DNA from 2 places in the Microbacterium sp. STRO-2N genome. Region 2 is predicted to be linked to the other one. Evidence: predicted binding sites of a transcription regulator. Region 2 holds the regulator's gene; the other holds the start of a gene.
The links. Region 2 encodes HspR, which represses chaperone genes until heat shock. Its sites were predicted from a motif close to AAGTTGAGTCNNNNNGACTCAACTT; they were not measured.

Region 1: AC3ANN_RS02645 (Hsp20/alpha crystallin family protein) is a predicted target of HspR. The motif match lies at 1,451-1,475, and genes of this name have one in related genera.

The regions. Positions count from the first base shown of each region.
Region 1 is NZ_CM173223.1:627,148-634,702, reverse strand. Features, by position in the region: gene AC3ANN_RS02655 (MarR family winged helix-turn-helix transcriptional regulator) at 1-205, shown strand, start outside; gene AC3ANN_RS02650 (thymidine kinase) at 329-919, shown strand; gene AC3ANN_RS02645 (Hsp20/alpha crystallin family protein) at 972-1,427, opposite strand; gene AC3ANN_RS02640 (hypothetical protein) at 1,980-2,948, shown strand; gene AC3ANN_RS02635 (L-serine ammonia-lyase, iron-sulfur-dependent, subunit alpha) at 3,674-5,272, opposite strand; gene AC3ANN_RS02630 (HupE/UreJ family protein) at 5,381-6,616, opposite strand; gene AC3ANN_RS02625 (VOC family protein) at 6,713-7,075, opposite strand; gene AC3ANN_RS02620 (hypothetical protein) at 7,206-7,391, shown strand; gene AC3ANN_RS02615 (D-arabinono-1,4-lactone oxidase) at 7,413-7,555, opposite strand, start outside.
Region 2 is NZ_CM173223.1:4,169,731-4,177,285, forward strand. Features, by position in the region: gene AC3ANN_RS19135 (DnaJ C-terminal domain-containing protein) at 1-760, shown strand, start outside; gene AC3ANN_RS19140 (heat shock protein transcriptional repressor HspR) at 802-1,278, shown strand; gene AC3ANN_RS19145 (DUF7927 domain-containing protein) at 1,867-7,555, shown strand, end outside.

The sequences.
Region 1 (7,555 bases), 640 kb from region 2:
TGGCCTCATCACGAAGTGCGCGGATCCCGACGACGGCCGCGGGTCGCTCGTGAGGGCGACGGAGGCCGGAGCCGGCCTGTTCCGCCGCATCGCGAGCGCGCACGGCAGGGCCATCGCCGAGCGGATGTCGGTGCTCGACGACCACGAGCTGGCTCAGCTCCGTGAGCTCACCGCGAAGCTCCGCAAGAAGCAGCCCGGCTGCTGAGGCGTCGGGATGCCTGCGCGGGCGCCCCGACCGGTCCCCGGTCGCGGCATCCGTCGTCACCAGCGGTTGTGCTGACCCGTGTTTTCGGGTCATTCGATCCTAGGGCGCCGTAGGGTGGGCGCCATGCATACGCCTACGCCGGCGCGGCTGCAGGTCGTCGCCGGACCGATGTTCGCCGGCAAGTCCGAAGAGCTCCTGCGCCGTGTGCGTCGCGCACGCATCGCCGGCCTGTCGGTCGACGTCATCAGCCATGCACTCGACGACCGAAGGGGCGCGGGGCAGGTGAGCTCGCACTCGGGGCTCAGCGTCGAGTCGCAGTCGGTGGCCGACGTCGATGAGCTGGTGTCGCACGTGCGGGATCGGGGGCTCGACCTCGTCGCGGTCGACGAGGCGCAGTTCTTCGGTGCGGGGCTCGTCCCTGCCGTGGGCGCACTCGTCGCCGGAGGGCTGAACGTCATCGTCGCAGGCCTGTGCGTCACGTTCGACGGCCGCCCGTTCGAGCCGATGCCATCGCTCATGGCCATGGCCGAGGACGTGCTCAAACTCACGGCCGTGTGCGCGGTGTGCGGAGCGGATGCCGCATTCCATCAGCGTCTCGCTGCAGGAGCCGCCGGCGACCCGAACGTCCCGACACGCGAGCAGGTCGGCGGCATCGAGTCGTACCAGGCGCGCTGCCGCCGTCATTTCACGGGCGACCGGGCGTCCGCCGCATGAACGACGGATGCCCCGTCCCCTGAGGGACGAGGCATCCGTTCGCGGTCGATCGCTACTGCTCGATCGGCTGCGGGGTCTCGCTGGACTCGTGCGCCCGGATCGTCGGAGCGCTGCTCTCTGCCGTCACCTCGATCTTGCGCGGCTTGGCCTGCTCGCTCACCGGGATCGTGACGCTGAGCACGCCGTTGTTGTAGCTCGCAGAGATGCGGTCGGTGTCGATGCCCTGGCCGAGGTTGAGCTGCCGCAGGAAGCTCGCGGCCTCGCGCTCGCGCGTGATCCACTTGACGCCTTCGCCCGTGGTGAGCGTGCGCTCAGCGCGGATCGTCAGTAGCTGGCCGTCGACGTCGATGTCGACCGAACCCGGGTCGACGCCCGGCAGGTCGGCGGTCAGCACGTAGTGGTCGCCGTCGCGGTAGAGGTCCATCGGCATGCGGCGCGGGCCGCGGCGCGTGTCGAAGAGACTAGACGCGAGGCGGTCGAGGTCACGGAACGGGTCGTACGTGGCCATGGATATCTCCTCTCTGTGTCATGGAGTTGAGCCCACTCGACTCAACTACGCTCAGATTAGCACTCTCGGTGGGCGAGTGCTAATAGGTCCGCTGTTCGCTGTGGACGAACGCATCCACCCATTCCGCGCCACGCACTCCCTCCCACCGCCGCCGCTGCTGGCTTCAGGTGGCACAACACGCGGAATCGACCCCACTACCCCGCGTGTCGCGCCACCCGAACCCATGCACCACCCCACGACCACGCAGGAACCCCACGCCACCGCTACTTCAAGTGGCGCAACACGCGGAATCGACCCCACCACCCCGCGTGTCGCGCCACCCGAACCATGCACCACCCCACGACCACGCGGGAACCCCACGCCACCGCTACTTCAAGTGGCGCAACACGCGGAATCGACCCCACCACTCCGCGTGTCGCGCCACCCGAACCCGGGACCGGGCGCGTCGAGCACCTCGGCGGCGGCTCCTCCACAAGCGACGTCTCACGTTCAGCGCTCACAGATTCGGGATGGCGCACCGCTGGCGACCTCGGCGCACGCCATCGTCGACGGATGTCTGCTCGTCCGACACCGCTGCCCGAGCGCCTCGGAAGCGCGTTCTCCGTCTCCGACGCCCGCGCCCGTGGCGTGTCATCCGGCCGGCTGCAAGCGAGCGACTTGGATGCTCCGTTCCACGGCGTGCGGCAGTCGCTGGATGATCCCGAACCCGACCAGGATCTGTCCATCGACGACATCGCGCGGCGCCGAGAGCAGCGGAAGATCCGGGCCTACGCGACTGCGATGCGTCCGCACGTGTTCCTCGCGGGACGCAGCGCCGCCGTGCATCTCGGCCTTTCCATCAACCCGGGCGCCCGTCTGGAGGTCGCTGTCTTCGCACCGGCTCGAGCGCCTCGTGCTCGAGGCATCCGCGGCATCAAGGTCTCGCCGCAGCTCGCGAACGTACACGTGCACGCCGGGATCCGCACGACTGACGCGGCCTCGACGTGGGCGATGCTCGCCCCGGAACTCAGCGTGCGAGAGCTCATCGCACTCGGTGACCAGATCGTCCGCATCCCCCGGGACGGGCGCGGGAGGCTCGTGCCGCGTGAGCGCCTCGGCACGATCGACGATCTCACGGCGATCGCGTCGGCCGGCAGACGCCGCGGCATCGGACGCCTCGTCGAGGCGCTCCCGCTCGTCCGGGAGGGCAGTGCTTCGCCACTCGAGACCGATTTCCGACTGGATGCCGCTGCTGGCGGGCTACCGATCCCCGAGCTCGACGTCGAGATCCGCGACGGCCGCGGAGTTCTTCTGGGTATCACCGAGTTCGTGTTTCCCGAGTATCGGACCGTCGTCGAGATCGAGGGCGATCACCACCGCACCGACCGCGCGCAGTGGAACCGCGACATCGAGAAGTACGCCGCGTACACCGCCGAGGGTTGGGAGGTAGTCCGGCTCACGTCGGCCCACGTGCGGAGTGCCGATCGACGCGGGGTCGCCATCGTGCGGTCGGTGCTGCGACGACGCGGCTGGCACCCCTGACCGCCCCCCGTCCCGGCTTCCGGTGACACGACACGCGGCATCCATCCCACCATTCCGCGTGTTGCGCCACCCGAACACACGCCAGACACGCCGCTCCACACTCGGGTGGCACAACACGCGGCATCCGCCCCGCCATTCCGCGTGTTGCGCCACCCGAACACACGCCAGACACGCCGCTCACACTCGGGGGCACGACACGCGGCATCCAACGCATCACCCCGCGTGTTGCGCCACCCGAACTCACGCTAGGCGCGCCGACCCACACGACAGCGCACACTCGGGGGGCACGACACGCGGCATCCGCCCCGCCATTCCGCGTGTTGCGCCACCCGAACTCACGCTAGGCACGCCGACCCACACGACGGCGCACACTCGGGTGGCACGACACGCGGCATCCATCCCACCATTCCGCGTGTTGCGCCACCTGAACTCACGCTAGGCGCGCCGACCCACACGACAGCGCACACTCGGGGGGCACGACACGCGGCATCCGTCCCGCCATTCCGCATGTTGCGCAACCTGAACACACCCTCGGCGCGCCGCTCCACACTCGGGTGGCACGACACGCGGCATCCCTCGCATCACCCCGCGTGTTGCGCCACTCGAACACACGCTCGGCACGCCGACCCACACGACGGCGCAGACTCCGGGGGGCACGACGCGCGGCATCCATCTCACCATTCCGCGTGTTGCGCCACCTGAGCGACCGGCGTCCGACGCGACGGTCAGCACTCGATGACGTTCACCGCGAGGCCGCCCTCGCTCGTCTCCTTGTACTTGTGCGACATGTCGATGCCGGTCTGGCGCATGGTCTCGACGACCGCGTCGAGCGAGACGTAGTGGCTGCCGTCGCCGCGCAGCGCGAGGCGCGCGGCCGTGACGGCGGTCGACGCGGCGATGGCGTTTCGCTCGATGCAGGGGATCTGCACGAGGCCGCCGACCGGGTCGCACGTGAGACCGAGGTGGTGCTCCATCGCGATCTCGGCGGCGTTCTCGATCTGCCGGTTGGTGCCGCCCATGACCGCGGTCAGCCCGCCGGCCGCCATCGCGCACGCCGAGCCCACCTCGGCCTGGCATCCGCCCTCGGCGCCCGAGATCGAGGCGTTCGCCTTGAACAGCGAACCCAGCGCGGTCGCCGTGAGCAGGAAGCGACGGATGCCTCGGCGGCGGTTCGCCTCGGCCACCTGCTCCTCATCCCAGTGCGCAGCCTCCTCGGGCGCGACGGCGTGACCGTGGTAGCCGAGCAGGGCGCTTCCGACGAGCTCGCCGTAGGGCGTCACGGCGTTGCCGGCTCCGAGTCCGGAGTCGGCGAGGAACCGCCACCAGTACATCGCCACCGCCGGAACGATGCCGGCGGCGCCGTTCGTCGGCGCGGTGACGACGCGCCCGCCCGCGGCGTTCTCCTCGTTGACGGCGAGCGCGAACGCGCCGAGCCACTCGCCGGGCAGCTCGCGCCGGCCGTCGGCTTCGGCGGCCTCGAGCTGCACGCGGATCGCTGCGGCGCGGCGCTTGACCGCCAGCATCCCGGGCAGCACGCCCTCGGCATGCAGTCCGGCGTTCACGCACCCCGCCATCGCGTCCCAGATCGCGTCGAGTCCTTCGGCGATCTCCTCGTCACGGCGCATTGTCGCCTCGTTGAGCCTCGCCGCCTCGGCGATCGTGAGCCTGCGCTCGTCGCACAGCGCGAGCAGCTCTTCGGCGCTCGCGAACGCGAGCGGGTACGGCCGAGCGCCGGCCGCGGTCGTCGGGTCGCCCTCGCGGCGGATGAACCCTCCGCCGACGGAGTAGTAGGTCTCGCGGGCGAGGAGGCCGGCATCCGTCGTCGCGACCGCGTCAGCCGCAACGGGGGCGAGCGCCGCACCCGTGTCGCGCACACCCGCCGCGCCGGCGATGGCGCGCACGGGCCCGTCGTCCGGTGAGGCCCACGCCTCGAGCGTCATCGCGTTCGGGTGACCGGGCAGGCGCGTGCGCGGCGCGAACACGATGTCGCCCCGGTCGAACGGGATCGGCCGCTCACCGCCCAGCCCGAGCGCAGAGCCTTCGGGCCAGCCGCTCCACGCGGCGCGCACGGCATCCGGATCCACCGTCTCTGGCTCGAGGCCCTGCAGCCCCGCGACCACGGCGTCGGGCGTGCCGTGGCCGATGCCGGTGGCGCCGAGCGATCCGTACAGCGTGCAGGTGACGCGGCCGACGCGCGGCAGCACACCCGACTCGCGCAGACGCACGACGAAGTCATGGGCGGCCCGCATGGGGCCGACCGTGTGGGAGCTCGAGGGTCCTACACCGATGGAGAACAGCTCGAACGCCGAGACGTAGGCGCTCACCTGTCCAGGCTACGCGGTGTCGGTGGGCAGTCTGCGCGCCGTTATCGACTCGATAGCAGCAGGATGCCTCTCAGCATCGCCCGTCGCGAGGCACTCTGCTGCGGAGTCTCAGCCGAAGCCGAGCAGGCGCTCGACGAACCACACGAGCCCCATCGCGGCCACCCCGGCCGCGACGGCGACGCCCACGACGAGCCCCGTGCGGGGAGCGCGCCGGCGCAGCAGGAGCAGGAGCGGGAACACCGCGAGGATGATCGCGACCTGGACCGCCTCGATGCCGACGTTGAAGACGAGCAGCGATCCCAGCAGCGGCCAGGAGAAGGGCTCGTCGATGCCGAGGGCTCCGGCGAACCCGACCCCGTGCAGCAGGCCGAAGAGGAACACGACTGTCAGGCGTGCGGCATCCGTCGTCGTGAAGCCCCGCTTCTCGGGGACGAGCGTCTCCGCGAAAAGAGCACCGCGCTCGCGCCACACGCGCCACAGGTACCAGCTCGCGACGACGGCGATCGACAGCGCGATGACCGGCTCGACGATCGCCGCAGGCACCGCGACCACACGCAGCGCGGCGAGGATGAACGTCACCGAGTGCGCGAGCGTGAACGCGGTGGCGGCGAGCACGATGTCACGCAGGCGCCGCGAGCCGACGATCAGCGCCAGGAGGAACAGCACGTGGTCGATGCCGAAGAGCAGATGCTCGGCGCCGAGCACGAAGAAGTGGCCGAGCCGCTCGGCGAGCGACTGCTCGGTGCTGAAGACCGGAGCCGCCTCGTCGATCGTCGCGGTGCCCGCCTGCGTGTCGAGCTCGTACTCGACGACCGTGACGGTGTCGCGCACGTAGTTCTCGTCGTCGGGGAACAGTGCGCTGCGGATCTCGTGCACGCCCGACGGCGGGCAGCCGTGGTCCAGCGTGAGGACCGCGTAGGGCACGCCGTCGCGCTCGGTCGCGGTGAGCTCGCGCGCCTGCCGCGGATCGCAGTGCTCCCCGTCGGCTGTGACGGCGAACCGCTCGGTGACGTAGTCGACGATCGGGTCGGCGTACGCGTTGAGAGCGGATGCCTCCTCCCCCGTCTGCCAGACGTCCATGCCGTCCTGGTAGAACGCGGGTGCGTCCGCGTACTGCGACACCGACGACACCAGGAGGTCGTATTCGAGCGCGACGACCGTGCGGACCGTGTCGCCGCCCTGTGCCGAGGCATGTACGTAGACCACGCTCGTGAATCCGTGAGCCGCGGCGGGTGGTGTCGCCGCGAGCGACGGGGCGGCGAGGCCCGCGAGGAGCGCGAGGGCGGCGAAGACGAGTCGGACGAGCACGCGGTCGGTGCGACGGCGGGGGTGTCGGGATGGCATCGAGCTCCTTCGGGCACTCGATGCTCGGCAATGCGTGTGAACGAGAGCGGTCGTCCAGGCGAACGACCGGCGACGACGTCCGGCGCTCTTGCCGGCTCAGGAGGGCTGGAACGCGATCAGCCCGACCGTGTTGCCCTCGGAGTCCTTGACGAACGCATGCCACTCGTCGTGCCCCGAGGGCCCGAGGCGGTCGTCGTCGTGGTGGAAGATCACGTGCGGCTGCGAGACGACCTCGACGTCGTCGAGCCGCGCAAGCGTCCGGTGGACGTCGTCGACTCGGAGGTACACGAGTGACGACGGCGCGTTGCGATCGAGCAGCAGACGGACGCCCTCGAGATCGAAGAACAGCAGCCCCGGCGGGTCGAAGACGGCGGTCGGCTCGCTGCCCAGCAGCCGCGAGTAGAACGCCGCCGCGCGGCCGAGGTCGTCGGCGTGCTGGGCCACCTGCACGAGTCTCATGCCGACATTGTGACGCGAACGGGATGCCTCGGCGAGGGCGAGTCCGGCACGCGGGGTGAAGTCAACCCCCGCGACGTCGGCGGCAACCGGGTGTATCACGGAGAAGAACCGATCCCACCGGAGGTGGACCATGCTCTTCGTTCTCTACGGCATCCTGCTGATCGGCGGCATGTGGCTGGTCGGCATCTCGTTCGCATCGCCGATCCTGCCCGGGCTCGTCTTCATCGGCGGCGTGCTGTGCATCGCCGCGGCGGTCGCGGTGCCGATCGCCGCGCAGCGGCTCGAGCACGAGCCGAACGAGCACGCCCGGCGCTGACGCCGCCACGCGCACTCGGGATCAGAGGCCGAGCCGCGAGAGGAAGTCGTTGCCGAACACGCTGCGCGGGTCGAGGCGGCGGCGCAGCGCGGCGAAGTCGTCCCAGCGAGGATAGAGCTTCGGCATCCGCTCGGCCGCGCCGTCGAGGGTGAACAGCTTTCCCC
Region 2 (7,555 bases):
CTCGGGCGCTCGCTTCACCGCGAGCGGCCAGGGTGCCGGCGGCTTCGAGGACGTGTTCAGCATGTTCGGGCAGGGGCGCGGCGCCCGGTACCAGAACGCCGAGGACTTCGACGACATCTTCGCGATGTTCAATCAGCAGCAGGGCGGTCGCTTCGGCAGCGGCCGCTTCGGTCAGCCCTCGGGCGGGTACCGCGGGTTCGGGGGACCGACGCGCGGCGCTGATGTCACCGCCCGCACCACGATCGACTTCATCACCGCGACCAAGGGCGAGACGATCACGTTGCAGGGCGAGGACGGCAAGCCGTTCAAGGTGAAGATCCCCGCCGGCGTATCCGACGGGCAGAAGATCCGCCTTCGCGGACGCGGCCGCCCGTCGGTCGACGGCGGCGAGCCCGGCGACATCGTCGTGCAGGTGGCGGTGCGGCCGCACCCGGTGTTCACCCGCGACGGGCTGAACCTGCGGGTGACGGTGCCGGTGACGTTCACCGAGGCGGCTCTCGGCGCGACGATCGAGGTGCCGACGCTCGGCGGCGACCCCGTCAAGCTGCGGGTGGCCCCCGGCACCCCGTCGGGCCGTGTTCTCCGCGTCAAGGGCCGTGGCGTGGAGACCCAGAAGGGCACCGGCGATCTGCTCGCCGAGGTCCAGGTGGCTGTGCCGTCGCACCTCGACGACGCGGCGCGCGAGGCGCTCGAGCGCTTCCATGCCCTCGAGCCGAAGGAGAACCCGCGCGCCGACCTGATGACCAAGGCGCGCGGCTGAGATCAGCGGCGTACAGCAGGAGCGAGAGGGAGGTGAGGCACATGGGGGAACCGCACGACATCGACGAGGATGCCCCGATCTTCGCGATCGCGGTGGCCGCGGAGCTCTCGGGCATGCACCCGCAGACCCTGCGCCAGTACGATCGGCTCGGTCTCGTCGTACCCGCACGCACGCAGGGCGGCTCCCGCCGCTACTCGCTGCGACACGTCGCGCAGCTCCGGGAGGTGGCGCGCATGTCGGCCGACGGCATCGGTCTGCCGGCGATCGCCCGCATCCTCGAGTTGGAGGACCGCGTGCGCGAGCTTCACAGCCGCGTCCGCGACCTCGAGGAGCGCGTGCGAGAGGAGCTCGAGAAGCGCCCGGGCGCGCGTGTCTTCGCCGCCGGTTCGACGGGCTCCGTGGTGACGCTGCGGCACGGCACGCGCGTGCGCCGCGCGACCGAGCTCGTGGTCTGGCGTCCGCGGACGCCGCTTCCCCCGGCCTCGGGTCCCGACGCAACGAAGCAGTCGGACGACTGAGGTCCTGCCAGCTATCGCGAGCGCGACACGTTCGCACTCGTGGCCGTGCGTGCGCGCGCGGGCGCATGCCGGGTGATGGCCGGGTGAACTTTCGCAGGCGCTGGCTCGCCCATTGGTACAACCATTAAGGATCGAGAACCCGCCCGGTTCTCAGGTCTGCTCTCGCTCACACGAGTGGGCACGCTCGTGCTCTCGCGGGGGCGATCCACCTGGTGCTGATGCGCCGCAAGCGCACGGCCACAACACCGACGTGGCGGTCTCCCCTGCCGCCACCCCGCCGAAGTGAGTGAGGGCTCCTCGGTGCGAGCCCCGCCGTCCCCCAGCCGGCGGGGCTCGGTCGGCGGGCGGCTTGCGCCGGAGCGGGTGACCCGGCGGGTGAATTCCAGATGAGACGGCTCTCACGCGCGGTATCTTCACGCCGGGGACCTCGATCGACAGTGTGTGCGCTCGAGGACCTTCACACGTGCGAGAGCCCTCAACGCTCTCGCGGACACCTCGGGGGGCGTCATGGCTGGTCATCTTCGGGCTTCACTCGGCGAGCGCAGGGGAGGGGGCGTCCGTCGACTCGGGAAAGCTGCCCTGGCCGGCGTGGCGGCCGTTCTCATGGTCGTATCGGGGGCGACCACCGCCGCAAATGCGGCCATCGTCGCCGAGCACGAGATCACGGCGAACTGGGCCGCACCCGTGCCCACGAGCGTGCTCTACGGCAACCCGATCATCGCCGAGTGGCACATCAACACCAACGACGCCGAGCAGCCGGAGTCGAACGAGGACGTCACCAACGTCACCGTGACGCTGACCGCAAGCAACGGCAAGTTCGCCAGCCTCCCCACCGTCTGCAAGACGACCGGTGTCACGCCGGTGTCGTCGATCTCGGCGGATGGCGTCACCCTGATCTGCAACGTCGGTACCGTGAAGGCCGGCACTGCGACCGTGCTCCAGACGCCCATCCGCGCGACGAGCACCAACGGACAGCCCCTGTCGGCGTCGGGCTCCGTCGACTCCGACCAGGCCGCGGCGCCGTCGACAGTGGCTGCTCAGACACCCGTGCCGGTCACCTACAACTACGGCATGGACCTCGTGATCTCGACGCCCTCGAGCAACCCGGCCGAAGGCGGTCAAAGGGCGCGGTACTTCGAGGGCAATGCCGAGCGTCAATACATGGTCGTCGACTGGGCGATCGCCGCCAACGCGGGCAGCCGTCCGGGTCCGGCGAACTACTCCTTCGTGCTGAACGTCTCCACCGCGACCGCGGGGGCGAACACGAACCTCATCACCCCCGAGGAGTGTCGCCCGGTCAACGGCGAGATCGCTGCCGGCATCCCCTTCTCGGCGACGAACCGGCCCGACCGCGCCGCCTTCCCCGGCGGCTGCACGATCACGAAGCTCAACGCGACGCAGTACCGCGTCACGCTCACCAACATCGACTACAGCCTCACCCGTGTTCCGGTGAAGGACTCCAAGGGCCAGAACCTCCCGGCCGGCAAGAACTACATCGCCTCCGGCGCGCTCATCCTGTCGCACCCCTCTCCGGCGACGGTGACCCAGACGTTCAACTTCACCGCGGCCGCGCCCGCGTGGACGTACCCCGGCACGACGCAGCAGACGGCCGATCCGACCGCCAACAACACCGACGCGATCACGCTCTATGTCCCGGGCGACTTCAGCAACGCGTGGCACGGCACTCCGACGTCGTCCCGCTCCCCGTGGGATGACCAGCTGTTCGTCGCGGCCGGCACCAGCTCGACGTGGACCCCCGGCGCAGGCGGCGCCACTCTTCCCCTGTACTCGCAGGCGACGACCTACGCGTGGAACGACTACCGGGGACCCAACGCCGGCAACATCGCCGGCGTCTGCACGATGAATCAGAGCGCGACGAGCTTCCCGGCACCGGAGAGCAACAATTTCGTCTACCGCTACATGGACGCTGGCGGGCATGACCCGGCGCGCGGTGGCTACATCCAGATGCCCACTCTTCGCTACTGGTACACCACCGCGAACATCGACACCCACACCTTCACGTGCGGCTCCACCGCCGTCACGTGGGTGCCCGCCACACCGGCCGGCGGGGTGACGGTGGGTGATCCGCGAACTCCGGGGACCAGCGTCGTGCAGCTGCCGGCCAACGTCACCGCCGTCAAGGCGACGTGGAACCCCGCCGTCGACAAGCCGTACGGAGTGTTCGTGCGCGGCTTCGGCTACATCAAGGCGAACGCGACGCCGTGGGTCGCCGGCGCGCCGAACAACATCGCCGAGGAGGGTTGGACCGTCGGGTCCTTCAACCGCCCCAACACCGTGACCGCGGCGGCGAACACGTGGTACAACGCGAGCCACAGCTCCGGCAGCGTCGCCGCGGCCACCCCCTGGAGCCCGTACACCGGTGCGGCGGGCGGCACCAACGGATACCGCGACGTCTTCCGCATCGTCGGGAACACCGGCACGATCTCGAAATCCGCCAGCCCGCAGACCGCGGGGCCGGGTCAGCCCGTCACCTATACCGTGCGGGCCGCGACCAACAGCACGACCACACCGCCGACGAACAGCAACCTGACTGTGGTGGACCTGCTTCCGGCGGGGATGCAGTACATCGCCGGCTCGGCGCGAATCGACGGCACCACGGTCACGCCGGCGTCGACCACCGTCAGCGGGCGACAGCAGCTGACCTTCGCCATGGCGAACTCGCCCGCGAACACGCAGCGCGTGATCACCTATCAGGCGATGCTTCCGGCGAATTCGTCGGTCGCTCCGGGGACCACCCTCACGAACACCGCCGAAGTGCGCGTGCCCGGTGACAACCGCGAACTGGCGCTCAGGCAGGCCTCGGCGTCCGTCGTCGTTCCGAACAACGGCACGACGTCGTTCGGCAAGAGCTCGGCGGCGACGTTCGTGCCCTACGCGGGTGGCAGCTCGTTCTGGCGCATGACCCTGAATTCGCTCGACCCGTCGTCGAACGCCTACACCGACACGATCGACATCCTCCCGTACAAGGGGGACGAGAACGGCACGAACATCGACGGCGGTTACGAGGTCACGCGCGTCAGCGTGCCGGTGAACACGTGGCGCGTCTTCTACACCACGGCCGATCCGGGGACGCTCAGCGACGATCCGCGCACGAAGTCCAACGGGACCAACCCAGGTGCGATCGCGGGCAACACGGTCGGCTGGAGCGCCGTGACCCTGAGCGGCACGAACGCCGCCATCCCCGCGAACGCCACCGCCATCCGCGTGATCGGTCCCGCGCTCGCGCCGGGCGCCCAGCAATCGTTCGACGTGCACTTCACCACGGCAGCTCCCACGGGCACCGACTGCGCCGCCCCGGCTGCCGGCGACAACAAGCCCGGCCAGGTCATCGTCAACGCCGCCACCAGCATCGCCGCCCACACTGGTCTGCCCATGAAGTCGTCGGCGACCACGACGATCGCCGACTGCAACCAGATCGAGATCAAGAAGTACGTCCTCGAGAAGGGCGGCGACCGCACCGACCCTGAGGCGTGGCACGATGCCCAGGACGCGAGCGACTTCCCGCAGTACGCCCGCGAGGACTCGGTGCCGTACCGCATCACAGTGACGAACCGTGGCACGGGCACCCTCACGAATGTGGTCGTGACCGACCCGATGTTCCCGCAGTGCGCCTACACGGTCGCCTCGCTCGCGGCCGGCGTCTCCGAGTCGCGTGAGTGCACCGCCGGCCCTGCGGCGCTCGGCACAACCATCAACGAGGCGTTCGTGAACGTCACGCCGCCGGTCGGCGAGCCGCTGACCGGGAGCGACCCGGCCGGCATCGTGGTGCCGCTGCCTCCGACGATCTCGAAGACGTCGAACCCGGCATCCGGCACGCCCGTCCTCGCCGGCGAGCGCATCACCTACACGGTGACGATCACGGAGCCCGAAGACAGCCCGGCGCCTTTCCTCTCGCCGACCTTCACGGACGATCTCACCGGCGTGCTCGACGACGCCGTGATCGACGAAGACAGCATCACCGTCGCGACTTCGGCCGAGGACGGCGACCCCGGCACCGCAGTGCTCGACGGCAACGCCCTCCGCTGGTCCTCCGACAGGATCTTCCCCGGCGAGATCATCACGATCACGTACACCGTCACGGTGAAGGACTACGACGAGGTCGGCGACTTCCGCCTGCGCAATGCGGTGACTCCCGGCACCGACATCGAGTGCGGCACCTGCACGACGGAGCACCCCGTTCCCGGCATCCACTTCACGAAGACGGCGGCCCCGTCGACCGTCACCCCCGGCGGCACCGTCACCTACACGATCGACGTCCGCAACACCGGACAGGTCGCGTTCGGCGAGAACGGCTTCGCGGCCGCCTCGGTGACCGACCCGCTGACGGACGTGCTGAAGGATGCCGTGTGGGTCGGCTCGTCGTCGCCCGGGGTCGTCTTCGACCCCGCCACGGGCGTCACGTGGAGCGGCCCGCTCGCCGTCGGCGCGACGACGTCGTTCAGCTTCGACGTGCAGATCAAGCCCGCGGGCGTGGACGAGGACACGCGCGACGACCGGCTCGAGAACACGATCGTTTCGGAGACGCCTGGCAGCAACTGCGAGGACGGCTCGACCGACCCCGATTGCGGCGCGGTCGTGCGCGTGCAGTCCTACACGGTCGAGAAGTCGACGGCCGAGGCGCCGGTCGTGCGCGGCGACGTCGTGACCTACTCGCTCACCGTGCGCAACACCGGCGAGGTCGCCTACACGGCCGACAGCCCGGCATCGTTCGACGACGACCTGGCCGACGTGCTCGACGACGCGGACTTCGTGGCGGGCAGCGCCACCGGCGGCGCCGTGTTCGCCGACGGCCACCTCACGTGGTCGGGTCCGCTCGCGGTGGGCGAGGTGCGGAGCTTCACCTACTCGGTGGCCGTGAAGCAGACGCCGAACCCCGACAGCATGACGCTGAACAACACCGTCACGCCGACGGGCACCGGCGGCAGCTGCGCCGGCGAAGGCCTGTGCGACACGACGACGCCGATCGCCCAGTTCCACGTCGCGAAGTCGTCCGACCCCGCCTACGTCAACCCTGGCGGCACCGTGCACTACCGCATCGTCGTCACCAACACCGGCGACGTCGCGTTCACCGACGCCTTCCCTGCATCGTTCCGCGACTCGTTCGCGGGGATCGTCGACGACGGTGAGCTCGACGCGACGATCGACGACGACGGCGAGATCGTCGACGGCAGCGTGACGTGGACGGCCGGCGACCTGACCTATCGCGGTTCGGTCCTCGACTGGACCGGCCCGCTCCCCGTCGACGGCACCGTGACGATCGAGTACGACGTACTGGTCGACAATCCCGACCGCGGCGACCACCTGCTCGCGAACCGCATCACGACGCCGACCGGCCTGGCCAACTGCGACACCGGCTCGACCGACCCGGTGTGCGAGACCGAGACGCCCGTGCAGTCCTACGAGCTGGTGAAGGTCGCGAACCGCGATGTCGTCGAGGTCGGCGACTCGGTCACGTACACGATCACGGTGCGCAACACCGGAAACGTGCCGTACCCGGCCGGTCCCGGCGAACCGCAGGCCGCGATCTCCGATCCGATCGGCGACGTGCTGCAGAACGCGACGTTCGACGGCCTCGTCACGGCCACGGCCGGAACGGCGACGTGGGACGCGGCATCCGAGACCATCCGCTGGGTGGGCGACCTGCCGCTGGGCGGCGAGCCGGTCGCGATCACGTACACCGTGACCATCACGGCCGCCACGACCCCGCCCGACCGTCTCATGAACCGGGCGAGCACCGACAGCCCCGGCGGCAACTGCGACCCCGCGACCGAGTTCGATCTCGCCGACCCGCGGTGCTGGGTCGAGGTGCCGACGCGCGCATACGAGGTCGTGAAGTCGGTGAACGACACGGTCGTGGAACCGGGTCAGCAGGATCTGACCTACACCATCACCGTCACGAACACGGGCTCGGAGGCCTACACCGGCACGACGATCGGCGACGAGAACGCCGCCGAGATCCGCGACGACCTCACCGACACGCTCGGCGATTCGGGCAACCCCGTCCTCGTCTCGCAGCCGGCGGGGTGGCAGGTCACGTTCGAGAACGGCGTGCTCGTGGGCGCGGGCCCCCTCGCGGTGGAGGAGACCGTGACGTTCGTCTACACCGTCGACGTCGACGCCCCGGACGCCGGCGACCACCGCATGGACAACCGGGTCGAGACTCCGCCCGGCCGCGGCGGCAACTGCACACCGATGTCGGCGGACGGCGACTGCGACGTGACCGTGCTGGTGCGCGAGTTCAGCGTCGAGAAGACCG